Regions from separate parts of the Paenibacillus sp. GbtcB18 genome, predicted to be linked through region 4. Evidence: riboswitches for the same ligand, from Rfam matches in the RefSeq annotation. Region 4 holds a riboswitch; each other region holds the start of a gene.
The links. Region 4 has a riboswitch for cobalamin ahead of metE (5-methyltetrahydropteroyltriglutamate--homocysteine S-methyltransferase). Riboswitches for the same ligand answer to the same signal wherever they lie in the genome.

Region 1 (4,209 bases), 400 kb from region 4:
CGAATCCGCCTCCGGGCGGATTTTATTTTGCGCTTCTAAGAAAAGGAGGATTCGCACGGGGATCTTTTGCGGTATAATGGACAGATGTACGTAACGATGATGTGGAGGCACGGCCAGATTGAGAAATTATCCATTTGCATTTGATCCGACGAAACCTTTTATTCAGCAGGCAAGCGACTGGATTGCCGACGTATTTTACGAGCTTCTGCCGGAAGCCGGTTTTGAAGTGAGAGACGAACAAATTTATATGGCGTTTCAATTGGAGAGGGCTTACCAGGAGAAACAGACCATCTTTGCGGAAGCGGGAGTGGGAACCGGGAAAACGCTGGTGTATCTGCTCTACGCTCTTACGTATGCGCGTTATACGAGAAAACCCGCGATTATCGCTTGTGCGGACGAGTCGCTGATCGAGCAGCTGGTCAAACCCGAAGGGGATATCGCCAAGCTCGCCCGGCATCTCGATCTGACGATTGACGCCCGGATGGGCAAGTCGCAGCATCAATACATTTGCCTGAATAAGCTGGACGACACCCGGGGCGGCGGTTCTGACGAAGAGGAAGTCTTCAGCGAGATTTATCACGGCCTTCCTTCGTTCGTCCACTACCCGGATACGCTCCAGTCTTTCTATCCGTACGGCAACCGTAAGGAGTACCCCGAGCTGACGGACGAGCAGTGGGAACGGATCGGCTGGGACGTGTTCCAGGACTGCCTCGTCTGCAGCCAGCGGCATCGCTGCGGACAGACGTTGTCGCGTGAGCATTACCGCAAGTCCGCCGACTTGATCATTTGTTCCCATGATTTCTACATGGAACATGTCTGGACCTACGAGGCCCGTAAACGGGAAGGCCAGCTTCCTCTGCTGCCGGAGCACAGCTCCGTCGTTTTCGACGAAGGGCATCTGCTTGAAACGGCCGCGCAAAACGCGCTCACCTACAAATTGAAGCATGCGGTATTCGAAAGCATCGTCATCCGGCTTCTGGAAGGCGAGATCAGAGAAACGCTGGCCCTGGCTATCGAGGAAGCTATCGTCCAAAGTGAAACGCTGTTCCGCGTGCTGGACGAAAGCAGCTATTCCGTCCCGGCCTCGGACCGGAAAGAATTCGCCTGGAACGAAGAGCTGAAACGGGAAGTAAGCCGGTTCCGGCAGCTGATCGACGTGATCGAGGAAGAGCTCGTATTCGAGAGCGGGCTGTCCACCCTGGATGATTACCAGCTCAAAATCGTCGAGGAGCACCTGGAAATGATTCAGCTTGCTTTGAGCTTGTTCGATAAGCCCGGCCAGCTCATTTCTTGGGTTACGGAGGATTCCGACGGCATCACCCTGGTCATCATGCCGAAAATGGTCAAGGAGATTTTAAGAGATCGCGTGTTCTCGAAAAAAATGCCGGTCGTGTTCTCATCGGCGACCTTATCCGTCAACGGCTCTTTTGATTACATGGCGGGCAGCCTCGGCATCGAGAGCTTCCTTTCGTTCTCCGTTCCTTCGCCTTACGATTACAGCGCCCAAATGAAGGCGAACCTGTATCCAGACAAGCCGGAGGAGGATAAGACCGGCCGTGTTCTGGAACTGCTCAAGCAATCCGAAGGACGTGCGCTTATTCTGTTCCCGTCCCGCGAGGCGCTGGGAACTTTCAGAGGGAGCTTGGCGCTGTATCCCGAATCTGCCGATTACCGGTTTTTGTTTGAAGGCTCGGCGGAAATCAGTCACCTCATCTCGTCGTTTCAAAACGACGAGGAAAGTGTCCTCTGTGCGGTAACGCTGTGGGAAGGACTGGATATTCCGGGGCCTTCCTTGTCCCACGTTATCGTCTGGGAGCTTCCTTTTCCTCCGGACGATCCCGTCTTTGCGGCCAAACGGAAAGATTCGGCTCAGCCGTACGAAGACGTGGACATGCCGTACATGCTGCTCCGCCTGAGGCAGGGCATCGGGCGGTTAATCCGGTCACGCGATGACCGGGGTATGGTGTCCGTTCTCGGTCTTGATTTGGACAATCCCGCAATCAGAGAGCAAATCCGGGGCCTGCTGCCCGATTAAGCGGGATGGAAGATGTTGCCGATTCCTGTCGTATCCGCTATGATAGACAAGATGCTTCCGGTTCGCACTCCGTATTTCGTGTAAAATACAGCCGGACGATGAATTGAATAACTCGGTACAGGTGCTTGCCGCAGAGATTTTGCCGCGGTACAGCTTAATAGGGAAGTCCGGTGCAATGCCGGCGCGGTCCCGCCACTGTAACAGAAGAGTCGCAGCAACCCTAGTCACTGGTATCCGTACCGGGAAGACTGCTGCCGATGATGACGCTGAAAGCCAGGAGACCTGCCTGTATCCGTAACACGATCAACCTACGGGAGATAGGGAGGTGTTAGATGCGTTCCGTACTGAAATTACGAGCGTCTTTCCCTTTGTCTGCAAACGAAGGGAGAGGCGCTTTTTTGCATGGTCAGTCCTAAATATATCAAGGATCGAGGTGAGGACTTGCAGTCGGTTTGCAATAAAGAAACGGTACGGGAGACTGGTGAGGCCGGGGGCGCCCGCTCCACGTCCGTAAAAAAAGACGGAAAGGCACGCGCCCTAACCGCTTTTCCGCTGCTGCTGGGCGGCTTGTCGCTTTTCCTTGTGATCTCCGTGACGGCGGCCGTCATGCTCGGTTCCGTGCGAATTGAGCCCGTCACGGTCTGGAAGATCGCTTTGTCGCATATGCCGGGAATCGGCAGCCTGATCGAGCGGGATTGGACGAAAGCACAGGAGCAAATTATCTGGAACATCCGCTTTCCCCGCGTCCTGCTCGGTCTTGTCGTAGGAGCGGGTTTGTCCGCGGTCGGAGTGACGATCCAGGCGCTGATCCGCAATTCGCTCGGCGATCCTTACATACTCGGGGTATCGTCCGGCTCGTCGGTTGCGGCTACCCTCGTTCTGCTGTTCGGCGGCTTCTCGTTTCTTGGCGCTTACGCGCTGCCGGTTTCGGCCTTTATCGGCTCTCTGGTCGCGATGGCGCTTGTCTTTACCTTCGCCAAGGTAGGAGGCCGCATATCGACCACCCGGCTGCTGCTTGCGGGAACAGCCGTTGCGAGCATGATGTCGGCGTTTACGAGTTTTATCGTCACGATGGCGCCGAACGCCCAAGGCATCCGCTCCGTCGTTTACTGGCTGATGGGCAGCCTGGCGGGCGCGAAGTGGGAATACCTCACCGCACCGGCTCTGATCGTGGTGTCCGGTATCCTTTTCCTGCTCTTTCAGCACCGGTCGTTGAACGCTCTTCTCGTGGGGGAAGGCGCAGCGGGAACGATGGGGGTCAATGTGCCGGCGTTCCGGACCTGTCTGGTGATCGTGACCGCGCTGATCACGGGAACGATCGTGTCCGTCAGCGGCTCTATCGGTTTTGTCGGCCTGATGATTCCTCATATCGTCCGGCTGGTGCTCGGCTCCGACCATCGCAAGGTGCTTCCGGTGAGCGTCCTTTTCGGGGCGGTCTACGTCATCTGGGCCGACGTGCTGGCCAGGCTCGCGCTTGCGCCGGAAGAACTGCCGATCGGCATCGTCACCGCGATATGCGGCGGCCCGTTCTTCATCTGGCTGCTCCGCAGAAGCTCATACGCGTTCGGAGGAACTTCAAAATGAACATGGAAGCGAATCATCTTTCCCTGACCATAGGGGCCAAGAAAATACTCGATTCCGTAAACCTGAACGTCCGCGAAGGCGAGTTTATCGGCCTGATCGGCCCGAACGGGAGCGGGAAATCGACCCTGCTCAAAACGGTCTACCGCGAGCTAAAGCCGGACGCGGGACAGGTGTTTTTGGATGAGCGGGAGCTGCTGAATCTGCCTTACAAAAAAGCGGCCGAACTGATGGCCGTCGTCAGCCAGGAATCTTCCGTGGAATTCGATTTCAGCGTGGCGGACATGGTTCTGATGGGAAGATATCCCCACAAGAAATGGTACGAAAGCGATACGGAAGCGGACCGGGAAATATGCCTCCGGGCCTTGGAAACGGTCGGACTCGGACACTTCGGAGAACGCAGCTTCGCGACCTTGTCCGGCGGCGAGAAGCAGCGGGTGCTTATCGCCCGGGCGCTGGCTCAGCAGGCGAAGTTTCTGATTTTGGACGAGCCGACGAACCACCTGGATATCCGCTACCAGCTTCAGATCATGGAGCTTGTCCGCTCGCTGGGAATCACGACGCTGGCCGCCCTTCACGATCTGAATATGGCG
Region 2 (4,209 bases), on a different contig from region 4:
GCCGGAGGAGCATGGGCAGCTCCAGACCGATGCGTTCGACGGTGTCCGTCTCCGCGAAAACCCGATCGGGCGTCCCTTGCAGCAGACAGGCACCCTGGTCCATGACCAGGACTTCATCCGCCCACGTGTAGGCCAGGTCCATGTCGTGGGTCGCCATGACCACGGTGACGCCGCTCTGCCCGATGTCCGCCAGCTCATCCAGCAGAAGCCGCTCCGACGCGCGATCGAGATACGCCGTCGGCTCGTCGAGCAGCAGCAGGCTTGGCTCCAGCACAAGAACGCCGGCCAGGGTGACGCGCTTCTTCTGCCCGAGGCTCAGGTGATGGATAGGGGTATGGGCGAGCTGCTCCAGGTCCATACTCTCCAGTACCGCTCCGGTCCGGACGCGGATTTCGGGCTCGGAAACGCCGGCGTTCCGCAAGCCGTAAGAGATGTCCTCGTACGGCGTACCGAGAATGAGCTGCTGCTCGGGGTCCTGGAACACGAGTCCTACCTGCCTGCGCAGCTCCTGCAGATCCTGGCGCTTGTAGGACACAGGAGCGCCCTTCCAGCGCACGGTCCCCGATTGCGGCCGGTGAATGCCGACGGCATGCAGGAAAAACGTCGATTTGCCGGAGCCGTTATGCCCGCAAAGCGCGATTTTCCGGCCCGCCGGAATCGTGAGGCTGAGTCCGGCCAGGGCCTTTTTTTCGGTACCGGGATAGCTGTAGACGACGTCCGCCAGTTCCATGATCGGATTCATGCGAATCCCCTCCATTTCAGCCAAATCTGAGCTGCCGTCAGCATAAAGATCCCGGTCATGCCTTCGGCTTTGTAGCGCGGCGGGACAGGGGCCGCCTCATAGGGGGCAAGTTCGATCCGTTCCGTGAAGCCGCGGGAGGTCAGCCCGTAGGTCAGACCACGGTAACGCTGCATCGTCCGGCCGAACAGATGAACGATCAGCAGAGCGGTATCGCGCAGTCCGCCTGCGAATCCGTTCTGCCCGCCCCGGCAGCGCTGGGCGGTCCGCATGGCGTGAGCCGTATCGGCGAGCAAAAAAATATAGCGGTACATAATCAGGGTCAGCTCAATCACGATCTGAGGCATGCGGATTTTTTTCATCACCTGAAGAATTTCCAGCAAGGGCGTCGTGAACAACACAAACTGCAGACAAGCGAGACAGGCGGAGACCCGCATAAACAGCCCCGCTGTGCGGGACAAAGATTCACCCGTGACATAAACGGTCCATGGACCGGCCGTTCCGATGATCCACCCCGAAGAAAGGGGAACCCCGGTCCCCGCATTTCTTCCAAATTCCAGCAGGAGAGCAGGCAGGCTGGCCGCGAAAAACAGCAGCGAGCCGCCGTATACGAGCCAGTAAAGCTTCCCCGGGACGCGTGCGTAAAGCAGGGTCCAAAGCGTTATCCATCCGAAAACGGCCAATTGAACGGGCGGAGCACTGGCATAGGACAGGATAAAGAGACAGCCGGCAAATCCGCATTTCCAGACGGGGGACAGTCCCCGGAAAGCATTGGCATAGGAAATGGTGTCAATCCGCTTGAGCATCATGCTTTAGGCTTCGGTTTGGAGGCCTTTCCCTTATACAAGCCGATCACATACCCGATAAAACCGGCTCCAAGCGCGGCTTGCAGCGCGAAAAGCATGCTTTCGGTTTCAGCGGGAGGCTCCATCAGCGACGCGAACCAAGGCTCGTAAGTCGGAGCGATTTCCTGAATCGCTTCCTCCGCGGCTCCGTCCGCTCCTCCGAACTCTCCTTTAACGAAAATGAGCGGCAGCACGGCAAGCAGGACGACCGCGACCAGGATCCATACATTCTTCTTCCACGTTTTCATGAACGGTCAGCTCCCTTCAGATTGCGCTGCAGAGCGGAAATTTCATGCGGCGTATAGGCTTGCAGCCAGCCCAGAACCAGCACGGTCAGCAGTCCTTCGCTGATCGCAAGCGGAATCTGCGTGACGGCGAAAATGCCCGCAAATTTGGCAAAAGAGGCGAGCATACCCCCGTCGGCTGCGGGAAATGCCACCGCCAACTGCACGGAGGTGACCAGATAGGTGGTCAGATCGGCGAGCGCGGCGCCCGTAAAGACGGAGAGCTTCTGCCTGCCCGTCGATTTGATCATGAGTTTGTACACGGCATAGCCGACAAACGGTCCCGCAACGGCCATCGAGAATGCGTTGGCACCCAGTGTCGTAAGCCCGCCGTGGGCGAGGAGGAGGGCCTGAAAGAGAAGAACGACGGAGCCGAGGACGCTCATGGGAAGCGGTCCGAACAGGATGGCTCCCAGTCCGGTACCCGTCGGGTGGGAGCTGCTTCCCGTAACCGAGGGTATTTTCAGGGCGGACAGGACGAATGTAAAGGCCCCGGCCAGACCGAGCATGAGCTTGAGCTCCGGCGTTTCTTTAGTAATTCGGATCAGAGCGCGGACGCCCAGGATGAAGAATGGCAGGAAGACCACCCACCAGAATAAGGCCCAGAAGGGCGGCAAAAAGCCCTCCATGATATGCATGGCGTAAGCCGACTCCGGCTCGTTTACCAGAAAGAAGCAGACGATTCCGGCTATAAGCAGAAAAGACGCCAGGGTTTTACGGATGTTCATCGGTAATCCTCCTTCATGAATGTGGTCCGCCGTAAGCGGCGGCCAGTGCGGCAGAACGGGGGCATGCCCCTGCTGTACTTTCGGACGGTGATTCGTTATACCCGATGCCCGGCTGCCAGCTCCGCAAGCTCTATCCGATGACTCCGATGCGGTAATTCCCGGCTTTGGACCTCTTCTCCGCACACAAAAAAAGACATCTTTCCCTTCGCACGGGAACACGATGTCTTATGCACGCAACAAAAAAAGTTTGCGATCTCAAACACCTCCCTATTCCTCGTAGGTCGTATCAGTGCTGTCCAAACAGGCAGGTCTCCTGGCTCGGGGCGTCCATACCGGCGCCTTCCCGGAACGTCTTAGTTCCAGTGGCTTCGTGCCGGATGTGATTGAGAGTGTTTCCCCTTACAGTGGCGGGACCGCGACGGCATTTCACCGTTCTTCCCTTTTAAATTTTAGAGTGGCTCTAAAATACCTGTTTCCACAAATATGCAGTTTTTCGTGATAATACTACAGGATGTCCCAAACCTTGTCAATTGCGGAAAAGGCCTGAATTTCAAGGCTGAAACGCTGCCGGAAGCGGTTTTGGAATCTCTCACACCCTGATCTTTGTAACCGCTGTCTTTTATTTGCGAAAAAAACGAGAGGGGTATCGGCCCTCTCGCTGAACTTGATTTTATAGGATGAAAATGCCGACCACGCCGGTTACGATTCCTGTCAGGACAACCATACTGGCTGTGAACCAGAGCACCCGCGCAGGAAACGCCTTGCGCACCATAATGAGGGACGGCAGGCTGACGGCAGGCAGCGTCATGATAAGCGCGGCAGCCGGTCCCGTGCCCAGGCCCAGGGCCATCATCGTTTTGGCGATCGGAATTTCCGCGGCAGTCGGGATGACGAACAGGGTTCCGGCCAAAGCGAGTCCGATCAAAGCGACGAGGCTGTTTCCGATCGCGGGATCGAGGGCCGGGAACAGCCAGGCGCGTGCGGCGCCGAGAATGAACACGGCGATGAAGTAGACGGGAACCACGGTCCAGAACATCGTCCAGAGCGCTTTCAGCCAGCGGACGACGACCGGCCCGGAATGGTGCTGCGCAGCCGGCATCTGCGGAAACTCGCCGGTCGCTGTATCGTCTTTCGTGACGAGGCGTTCCGCCCAGTACGAGACGCCGAACACGAGCACAATCCCAGCGGCGATTCTTAGAACGGCGAATTTCCAGCCAAGCACGAAGCCCATGAAAATGATCGTCGCCGGGTTCAGTACCGGGTTGCCGATCCAGAAAGCGAGAGCGGAGCCGATGGAGCCTGACTGCTTGCGCATGCCTACCGCTACCGGAGCAGCGCAGCAGGAGCACATCATGCCGGGCATGGCGCTAAGTCCGCCGGCTACTGTGCTGCCGAAAGTGCGCTTGCCGAACACCCGCTTCAGCCAATCTTGTGGGATCAGCACCTGAAGCAGAGAGCCGAGGACGATGCCGAGAATCGCGGCTTTCCAGACGGCTTTGAAATAGACCACGGAATAGTCCCAAGCCGCGGCCAGCGAAGGCTCGGCGGAGCCTGCGAGAATCGACTTCCCGATGTCGTGCTTGGCCGCCGCGGTAAGCGCTTTGTGGAAGTAC
Region 3 (4,209 bases), on a different contig from region 4:
CCGGGTGAAACCGATGATATCAGCGAAGTGAAGCTGCTCATGTATGTGTTCTACCCCGATAAAAATAAAACGGATCGCTGCTACTGGATTCCGCAGGAAACGAAAAACCAGTACCCCTGGTGCGTAGCGTGGTCGGTGGATGAGCTGGTTAGGCAGCAGGTTGACAGTAAGCTTATTTGAATGCACGATAGGGCTGGGGCTCCCTGCTCAACGAATTGTTTTGGGCATTCGGAACCTTTAAAGCTGCATCTTTTTCTACCCTCAAGACGAGCTTGGGGGTAGAATCGTATTTGTAGGCATGTACCTATTAGGGAGGACGTGTATGAACAATTACGCATTACTCTTTGGACTGCTGCTGCTTTTGTTTTTCGGTTTGAACGTCCTGCTGAATGATATATCGCGCCGGGACCATGAACCTGCACCGTCATGGAGGACGAAAATATGGGCAATTCCGGTTTTCTCCTTGCTCATCATCGGGCCGGTAACCGGTTTTGCTTTCTTATATATGACATTCTTCCGGGGGATTGAACATACCAGCTCACTCATCCGTTTTACGGGCAAAGCGGATCTCTTCACTTTTTCCCTGATCATCTTGCTGAGCTTCCTGTTCTTCGAGACTTTTATTCATCCTCTCCTCCATGCACTGATTCCCGGTGTGTACATCAAGGATTTTTTGTCCGCTCTCACTTTGTCTGTCGCTCTGCACGTGATCGAATGGATACTTGCAGGCATAATGATTCTTTATAAAAAGAACAACAAAAAGAATTTAAACATGTAAAAGGGATCAAGCTCCAACCCAAGGAGCTTGATCCCTTTTTATTTGAATGCACGTGAAAACACCCCGCTCCGCGCATGGAAATCAGCTTGGCTGCATGTCCCTCCGCCGCCCGCAAACTTTGTCGAAATAAAAAGAATCTCAAATAAAATCTCGCCCGTTTATGGGCAGGTTATCACACCTTTTTCGCCTTTTATCTCGGTTTTTCTCCCCTTGTTGAGTCCTTACGCACTGTTGACAAACCACAATATATTGAGGTAAATTCATATCTATCACCTACATATTCACTATATATAGACTATATATGGATTGGACAGGTTTCCCGCCTACCAGGCGGGAATCAAAAGGGAAGTCCGGTGAGAATCCGGCGCGGTCCCGCCACTGTCAACGGGGAGCGCCCCACCCATACCGCCACTGACGAATGCCGTCGGGAAGGCTGCGGAGGGGCGCAATGAACCTGGAGCCAGGAGACCTGCCTGTCTGAAAGACACCGCTGAACCTACGGGAGATAGGGAGGTGTCCGGACGTTTTTCACATACAGCCGCCAAGCCCGGCTGTCCCCCTCTTCCGCCTTCGGGCGGGGAGCCGGGCAGCCGGCTTTGTACGCGCGGCTGCAGCCAGCCTTTTTGCAGAGCCGTCAGCGGCACGCGAAAGGGCTGGGAGCTGACTGTGAATTTAGAGCCGCTCTTTGTCACAAGGGGCGGCTTTCATCCGGGCGCGCCGACTACTTCCCGTGGTCGGCGCGCCCCGTATTTTTGATAGAGTGGAAAGGAAGATGCTTCCATGCTGGTAGTTTACGATTCCCGTACGGGAAATGTTCAACGATTCATTAACAAGCTGAATTTGAAGGCCGTACGGATCGAAGAGGATTTGACGATCCAGGAGCCGTTCGTCCTTGTTACCTATACGACCGGATTCGGTCAAATTCCCGGCAAAGTGCTGGACTTTCTGAAACATCACTCTTCTCTTCTGCGCGGCGTAGCCGCTAGCGGCAATCAGAACTGGGGACAATCCTTTGCCCTGAGCGCCGACCGCATTTCATCGGCATACGGTGTTCCGGTGCTTGCCAAATTCGAACTTTCCGGCACGTCTAGCGACGTGGAACGATTCCATAAAGGGGTGCGCCATCTTGAAGCATATTGAACTGAACAACGAACTCATGATACCGGGGGAAGACGGATTTTACCGTCTGGAGAAAGACCGCGAAGCGCTGGACGCCTTCCTTGAGGAAGTGCAAGGGCAGACCGTTCCTTTCGGCAGCATCAAAGAACGCTACGACTATCTGATCGGCGAAGATTTCTACGAGAACGTGTACGAACACTACACGCTGGAGCAGATCGAAGCCATCCACGAAACCATCCGCGAAAGCGGCTTTAAGTTCCAGTCCTACATGGCCGCTTCGAAATTTTATAAAGATTACGCCCTGCGCACCAACGATAAAAAGCAAGTCCTCGAATCGTATGAGGACCGTGCCGCCATCGTCGCTCTCCACCTCGGTGAAGGCGACTTCGGCAAAGCCCAGCGGATCGCCAAGGCGATCATCGAGCAGCGCGTCCAACCGGCAACGCCGACGTTCCTGAACGCCGGACGCAGCCGCCGGGGCGAAATGGTCTCCTGCTTCCTGCTGGAGATGGACGACTCCCTGAACTCCATTCAGTACGTCATCGGCACCTGCATGCAGTTGTCCAAAATCGGCGGCGGCGTAGCCGTGAACATGTCCAAGCTGCGCGGACGCGGCGAGCCGATCAAAGGCGTCGAAGGCGCCGCCAAGGGCATCATGCCCGTCATGAAGCTCCTAGAGGACGCCTTCTCCTACGCGGACCAAATGGGTCAGCGCAGGGGCTCCGGAGCGGTCTACTACTCCGTATTCGGCTGGGACATCATCGAATTCCTCGACTGCAAAAAGATCAATGCGGACGAAAAATCCCGCATCCAGACGCTGTCGATCGGCCTGATCGTGCCGCAGAAGTTTTACGAGCTGGCCGAGCAGAATAAACCGCTGCACGTGTTCGCCCCGTTCTCCGTCTACAAGGAGTACGGCCGTCACCTCGACGATATGAATATTGACGAGATGTACGAAGAACTGCTCGCCAACCCGAACGTGAAGAAGAAAGTCGTGATGAGCGCCCGCGACATGCTGACCAAAATTGCCGTTATCCAGCTCGAATCCGGCTACCCTTACATCATGAACCGTTCCAACGCGAACCGCGGACATGCTCTGAAAGACATCGGCAAAGTGAAAATGTCCAACCTGTGCACGGAAATTTTCCAGCTCCAGGAGACGACGGAGATCGGCGATTACGGCCAAGGCGATATTATCCGCCGGGACATTTCCTGCAACCTCGCGTCGCTTAACATCGTGAACGTGATGGAAACGAAGAGCATCCGCGATTCCGTCCACAGCGGCATCGAAGCGCTGACTTCCGTCAGCGATAACACGACGGTCGCGAACGCACCAGGCGTTGTGAAAGCGAACAAGGAGCTTCATTCCGTCGGACTCGGCGCGATGAACCTGCACGGCTATCTGTCGAAGAACCGGATCGCTTACGAAAGCCCGGAAGCAAAAGAGTTTGCGCGCGCCTTCTTCATGGCCATCAATTTCTACTCGCTGGAGAAGAGCATGGAAATCGCACGCGACCGCGGTATCACTTTCGCCGATTTCGAACGCTCCGAATACGCAAAAGGCACCTATTTCGCCAAGTACGAAGAGAAGGACTACCGTCCGGAATCCGATAAAGTCAAAGCTCTCTTCGAGGGCATGGATCTTCCGTCGCCGGAAGACTGGAAAGCTTTGAAAGAACAAGTCATGAAACACGGCCTGTACCATGCTTACCGCCTGGCCATCGCGCCGACGCAGAGCATCTCGTACGTGCAAAACGCGACTTCCAGCGTGATGCCGATTGTCGATCAGATCGAGACGCGCACGTATGCGAACTCGACGACTTACTATCCGATGCCTTACCTGTCCAAGGAGAACATGTTCTTCTACAAGTCGGCTTACCGGATGGACCCGTTCAAGATCATTGATCTTATCGCGGAAATCCAAGAGCACGTGGATCAGGGGATTTCAACGGTGCTGCACGTAAACAGCGACATCTCGACCCGTGAGCTGGCCCGCAACTACCTGTACGCCGCCAAAAAAGGCCTGAAATCGCTCTACTACACCCGCACGAAGCGGTTGACCATGGAAGAATGCCTGAGCTGCTCCGTTTAAGAGAGGGCCTGGTTAAGAATAGATTCGTGTAAAAGAAACCGGCTGCGCGACAGGAGCTTAAACACGCTTAGCGCAGACCGCAAATCATCCGTATGGCGCTATCCCGATAAGCAGCTTTATGCAGGGCCGGAACTTGTCAGCCCCGTATAAAGCTGCCTATGGTTAGGCACGGCAGCGACTGATGCCGGATTTGCAGCGCGCCCCATCCAAAGGAGAGAAA
Region 4 (4,209 bases):
CTGCAGCTTCTCCGCTTTCTGGATTTCGATACTCATCTGGTCATGCCGGAGCATGTGCTGAAACCATAGGATGAGCAGCACCGGCAGCAGAAGCTGTGCGGTCACGAGAATACTTACTTGCGGCAGCAGATCCTTCCATACAAAACCGTGATGCGTGACGATATAAGACATCCAGATAAGCAGCGTCGCAGCGCCCATGCTTGAGTACAAGAGGGAGAGGGCGATTTTCTTGCGCGAAGGATACTGGTAGAAGTCACGGGCCCTGAACAGGATGGGCAGAAAACCTGCCGCATAGAGGATGACGTCCGAAACTCCGAAAGACGGGAACATAATCCCATGGAAGATCAGCATCATACCGAGCGCCGTAAACCCTCCGTAATAGCCTCCGTATATAAAAGCGAGCAGAAGAGGCACGCCTCTCAGATCCCAATAAAAATCAGGAACGAGATACATAACCGGATAGCTTATGCTGAAAAGGCCGGAAAACCCCATGAGGATTCCCATTAGAAAACGGTTTCGTTTTTTTTCTCTTTTGTAAAAACGCGTAAGCATAAAAATCTGGTAAATATGAGGAGGAAATGTCATGATGAATAAATGAACAAGGATATCTTTCACGGGCCGCACTCTCTTTCTAAAAGAAAAAAGAACTCAGATTCCTATTATGGAGTTCTCTGGCAGATAATGCAATAAATAATGATGCCAATTGAGCGAAAACTTATCAAAAGCTGGTGAACATGGAGGAATATTTCACCAAGTTGTTGAAATCTTTAAGGATAAGCCGGAGGTGGTGAGATTGAAAATTCTCGTCAGCCAGCCTATGCTGGAGCGGAATCTGGAACAATTGCAAGCGGAACTGGAGAGATATCCCGACGTGGCAGCGGCTGTTTTCCCCGAAGGATATTTGCATACGAATTTGTCCCGGGCGTGTGAGCTTGCGGCCTGTACGCGTACGCTGCTGATAAGCGGTTCGAAGAATCCGAAAGACCGGGCCGTGATCATTAACCGGCAAGGGGAAGTCGTGATAGACCGGGCCAAATATAGCGGATATGAAACCGCGCTTGAAGAAGGACTGGTCATTACCCCGATTTTGTGTGACGAATTGGTTCTGAATGAGGTGGAGAAGGCGAGCAGCCCCCGAACCGATTTGTACGTTCAGCCGATCGGCGTTGGCATGTTCAGTGAAGAGCAGTTCGATGAATGGGTTGCAAAAGCGAAAGAAATCGCCTCCCGGCATCATGCCATGGTTATCGGGACGAGTCATGCGGACGGATCCTTCCGCGGCAGCGAAGTTTCGCTGCCTATCGCGTATTGGATAGACCGGGACGGCAAGCCGCTGTTCATTTCCAAATGCGATGTGCGCAGCCGTATTTTGGATCTCTGTACCAAAGAAATTACGGTCTGTGAACCTGCCGCAAAGGAGCGTGTCCTGTGAGGACGGATAGAGAAGATTTGAAACCGGAAGTGGAGGCTTACCTCAACCGAATCGGTTACGAAGGACCGCTGGACGGCAGTTATGAGGCGCTGGCTTTGCTGCAGGAGCAGCATCTGCATACTGTTCCGTATGAAAATCTGGACATCCTGAACGGGGTTCCGCTGTCTCTGGACATAAAGCGTCTGCGTCATAAAATCGTCGAGCGGCGGCGGGGCGGCTACTGCTTCGAGCTGAACGCCCTGTTCGGCTGGCTGCTGCGCCAGCTCGGCTATCCCGTGACCGACTATGTCGCCCGGTTCTGGAGAGACGAGACGGAGCTGCCGCCAAAGCGCCGCCATCATGTGCTGAAAGTGGAAGCGGAAGGAGTCAGCTACTTATGCGACGTAGGTGTCGGGGGCATCGTGCCCCGGAGACCGGTCCGTCTTGCCGAGAAGCTGGAGCAGCCGCAGGGCGAGGAGCTTTACGCCATGGAGCGGGACTCCTTATACGGCTGGGTGCTCAGCGAGAAGCATCACGGCAGTTGGAGGCGCATATACTCGTTTACCGAAGAGCCGCAGCTGCCCAAAGATTTTGTCATGGCCAGCTTCTGGTGCGAGCACAGTCAGGACTCCATTTTCAGGAAGGATGCGATGGTAGCCATTCGGACCCGGGAGGGACGAAATTCGGTCTCCGGCAAGGAGTTTAAGCTGTTCACGCCCGAAGGCGTGCGCACGTTCGTGCCTGAAAACGACGAGGCCTACAAGGAAGCTCTGCTTAAACATTTCGGCATTCCGTCAGAATAAAGCTTGCATAAACATGCCGCGTTGTGTATAGTCATTTCTAAGTTAACCAATTGAATATGTTGGGAATAGGTGCCCAGCCCCTTGGGGGAACTGGAGCTTAAAAGGGAAGTCCGGTGAAAAACCGGCGCGGTCCCGCCACTGTAACAGAGGAGTCAAGGCGAACACGCCACTGGTCTTAGACCGGGAAGGCAGCCGACGATGATGATTCTGGAGCCAGGAGACCTGCCTGTTCTGACAGCACTGCTTTACCTACGGGAGATAGGGAGGTGTTAAAGTACGGGCCACTGTATATACAAACAGAGGGCGTCTTTATCCTTGTCTGCTTCGGGGATATTGACGTCCTTTTTTATTTTCTTGTACAAATAAGCAATGAAGCAGGGAACTCATGCAAACATCCAATTCAAGCGACTATCAGGAGGTCAAGATCATGAACGCATTGACAAGCAGCAGTTTGGGATACCCGAGAATCGGAGCGGGACGTGAATGGAAGAAGGCGCTGGAGTCTTTCTGGGCCGGCAAAATCGGCGAAGAGGAGCTGACGGACAAGCTGGCCGAAGTCCGTTTGGGAAATCTTCGCATTCAGCGGGAGAAGGGCATTGAGCTTATCGCGGTCAACGATTTTTCGGGATACGACCACGTGCTGGATACTTCCGCCATGTTCGGGATCGTACCGGCACGGTTTCAATACGAGGGCGGCGAAGTATCTCCGGGCACCTACTATGCGATGGCAAGAGGCGAAGAGGGGGCTACCGCATGCGAAATGACGAAATGGTTTAACACCAACTATCATTATATCGTGCCGGAACTCCAGGGCGCCAAGCCGGAGCTGGTCGAGAACAAACCACTCAAAGCTTACCGCGAAGCCAAAGAAGCGCTCGGAATCCAGGGCAAGCCTGTGCTGCTCGGACTGTTTACGTTTCTGAAATTGTCCAAGGGGTACGCCGAGACGGAAACCGATGCCTGGATCGACCGGCTGCTTCCGCTGTACGGCCAAGTGCTGCGCGAGCTGGAAAAGGAAGGCGTCGAATGGGTGCAGGTGGACGAACCGTTGCTTTCGACAAACGTAACCGCAGAGGATATGAACCGGATCGAAGCGATCTACAAAACGCTGTCAGAGGCGGCGCCGGGATTGAAAATTATGCTCCAGACCTACTTCGAAGCCGTGGAACATTACGACAGAATCGTAAAGCTGCCCGTGAGCGGGATCGGGCTTGATTTCGTACACGGCGGCGAGAAGACGCTGAAGCTTTTGAAGAGCGAAGGATTTCCCGAAGGCAAAATTTTGGGAGCGGGTCTCGTGGACGGCCGGAATATTTGGCGCTCCGATCTGAAGGAGAAGCTGGATACGCTTCGCGACATTTTGGCCGTGGTTCCCGGGGAGCGGGTCATTGTCCAGACATCTTGCAGCCTTCTGCATGTGCCGGTGTCCACCGTTCACGAAGATAAGCTCGATCCGGTGCTGAGAGACGCTCTTGCCTTCGCCGACGAGAAGCTGGACGAAATCGTCCTGCTGTCCAAGGCGGCGGTATCCCAAACGGGGGAAACGGCCGAAGCGCTTCAGCGGAACGAAAAAGCGCTTGCCGCCCTCCGGTCTTCCGAAGCTCGAGGCAACAAAGCCGTCCAGGCGGCCGCTTTGCAGCTTCAAAAGGTGCCGGCGGCACGCGGCGAGGGCTTCGGCGAGCGACGGACCCTTCAGCGCGAGAAGTGGAAGCTGTCGTTTCTCCCGACGACGACGATCGGAAGCTTCCCGCAGACAGCGGAAGTCAGACAGGCGCGGTCCAAATGGAGAAAGGCGGAATGGACGGACGAGCAGTATAAAGCGTTTATCCGCAGCGAGATCGATAAGTGGATCAAGCTTCAGGAGGAGCTGGATCTGGACGTTCTCGTTCACGGGGAATTCGAACGGACGGACATGGTGGAATTTTTCGGCGAAAAATTGGACGGCTTCGCCTTCACGCGCAACGGCTGGGTGCAGTCCTACGGCTCACGCTGCGT

Region 1: another riboswitch for cobalamin. It lies ahead of KVT34_RS03375 (FecCD family ABC transporter permease); the one in region 4 lies ahead of metE (5-methyltetrahydropteroyltriglutamate--homocysteine S-methyltransferase).
Region 2: another riboswitch for cobalamin. It lies ahead of KVT34_RS21070 (energy-coupling factor ABC transporter permease); the one in region 4 lies ahead of metE (5-methyltetrahydropteroyltriglutamate--homocysteine S-methyltransferase).
Region 3: another riboswitch for cobalamin. It lies ahead of nrdI (class Ib ribonucleoside-diphosphate reductase assembly flavoprotein NrdI); the one in region 4 lies ahead of metE (5-methyltetrahydropteroyltriglutamate--homocysteine S-methyltransferase).

The regions. Positions count from the first base shown of each region.
Region 1 covers NZ_JAGXJX010000001.1:694,846-699,054, forward strand. The annotation lists gene KVT34_RS03370 (ATP-dependent DNA helicase) at 119-2,035, shown strand; cobalamin riboswitch at 2,138-2,339, shown strand; gene KVT34_RS03375 (FecCD family ABC transporter permease) at 2,438-3,619, shown strand; gene KVT34_RS03380 (ABC transporter ATP-binding protein) at 3,616-4,209, shown strand, end outside.
Region 2 covers NZ_JAGXJX010000007.1:310,896-315,104, forward strand. The annotation lists gene KVT34_RS21055 (energy-coupling factor ABC transporter ATP-binding protein) at 1-742, opposite strand, end outside; gene cbiQ (cobalt ECF transporter T component CbiQ) at 739-1,548, opposite strand; gene KVT34_RS21065 (energy-coupling factor ABC transporter substrate-binding protein) at 1,545-1,832, opposite strand; gene KVT34_RS21070 (energy-coupling factor ABC transporter permease) at 1,829-2,596, opposite strand; cobalamin riboswitch at 2,883-3,084, opposite strand; gene KVT34_RS32630 (permease) at 3,267-4,209, opposite strand, start outside.
Region 3 covers NZ_JAGXJX010000008.1:254,143-258,351, reverse strand. The annotation lists gene KVT34_RS22535 (hypothetical protein) at 1-180, shown strand, start outside; gene KVT34_RS22530 (hypothetical protein) at 323-778, shown strand; cobalamin riboswitch at 1,074-1,269, shown strand; gene nrdI (class Ib ribonucleoside-diphosphate reductase assembly flavoprotein NrdI) at 1,559-1,918, shown strand; gene nrdE (class 1b ribonucleoside-diphosphate reductase subunit alpha) at 1,905-3,989, shown strand.
Region 4 covers NZ_JAGXJX010000001.1:1,095,759-1,099,967, forward strand. The annotation lists gene KVT34_RS04980 (sensor histidine kinase) at 1-492, opposite strand, end outside; gene KVT34_RS04985 (hypothetical protein) at 785-1,432, shown strand; gene KVT34_RS04990 (arylamine N-acetyltransferase family protein) at 1,429-2,214, shown strand; cobalamin riboswitch at 2,265-2,458, shown strand; gene metE (5-methyltetrahydropteroyltriglutamate--homocysteine S-methyltransferase) at 2,642-4,209, shown strand, end outside.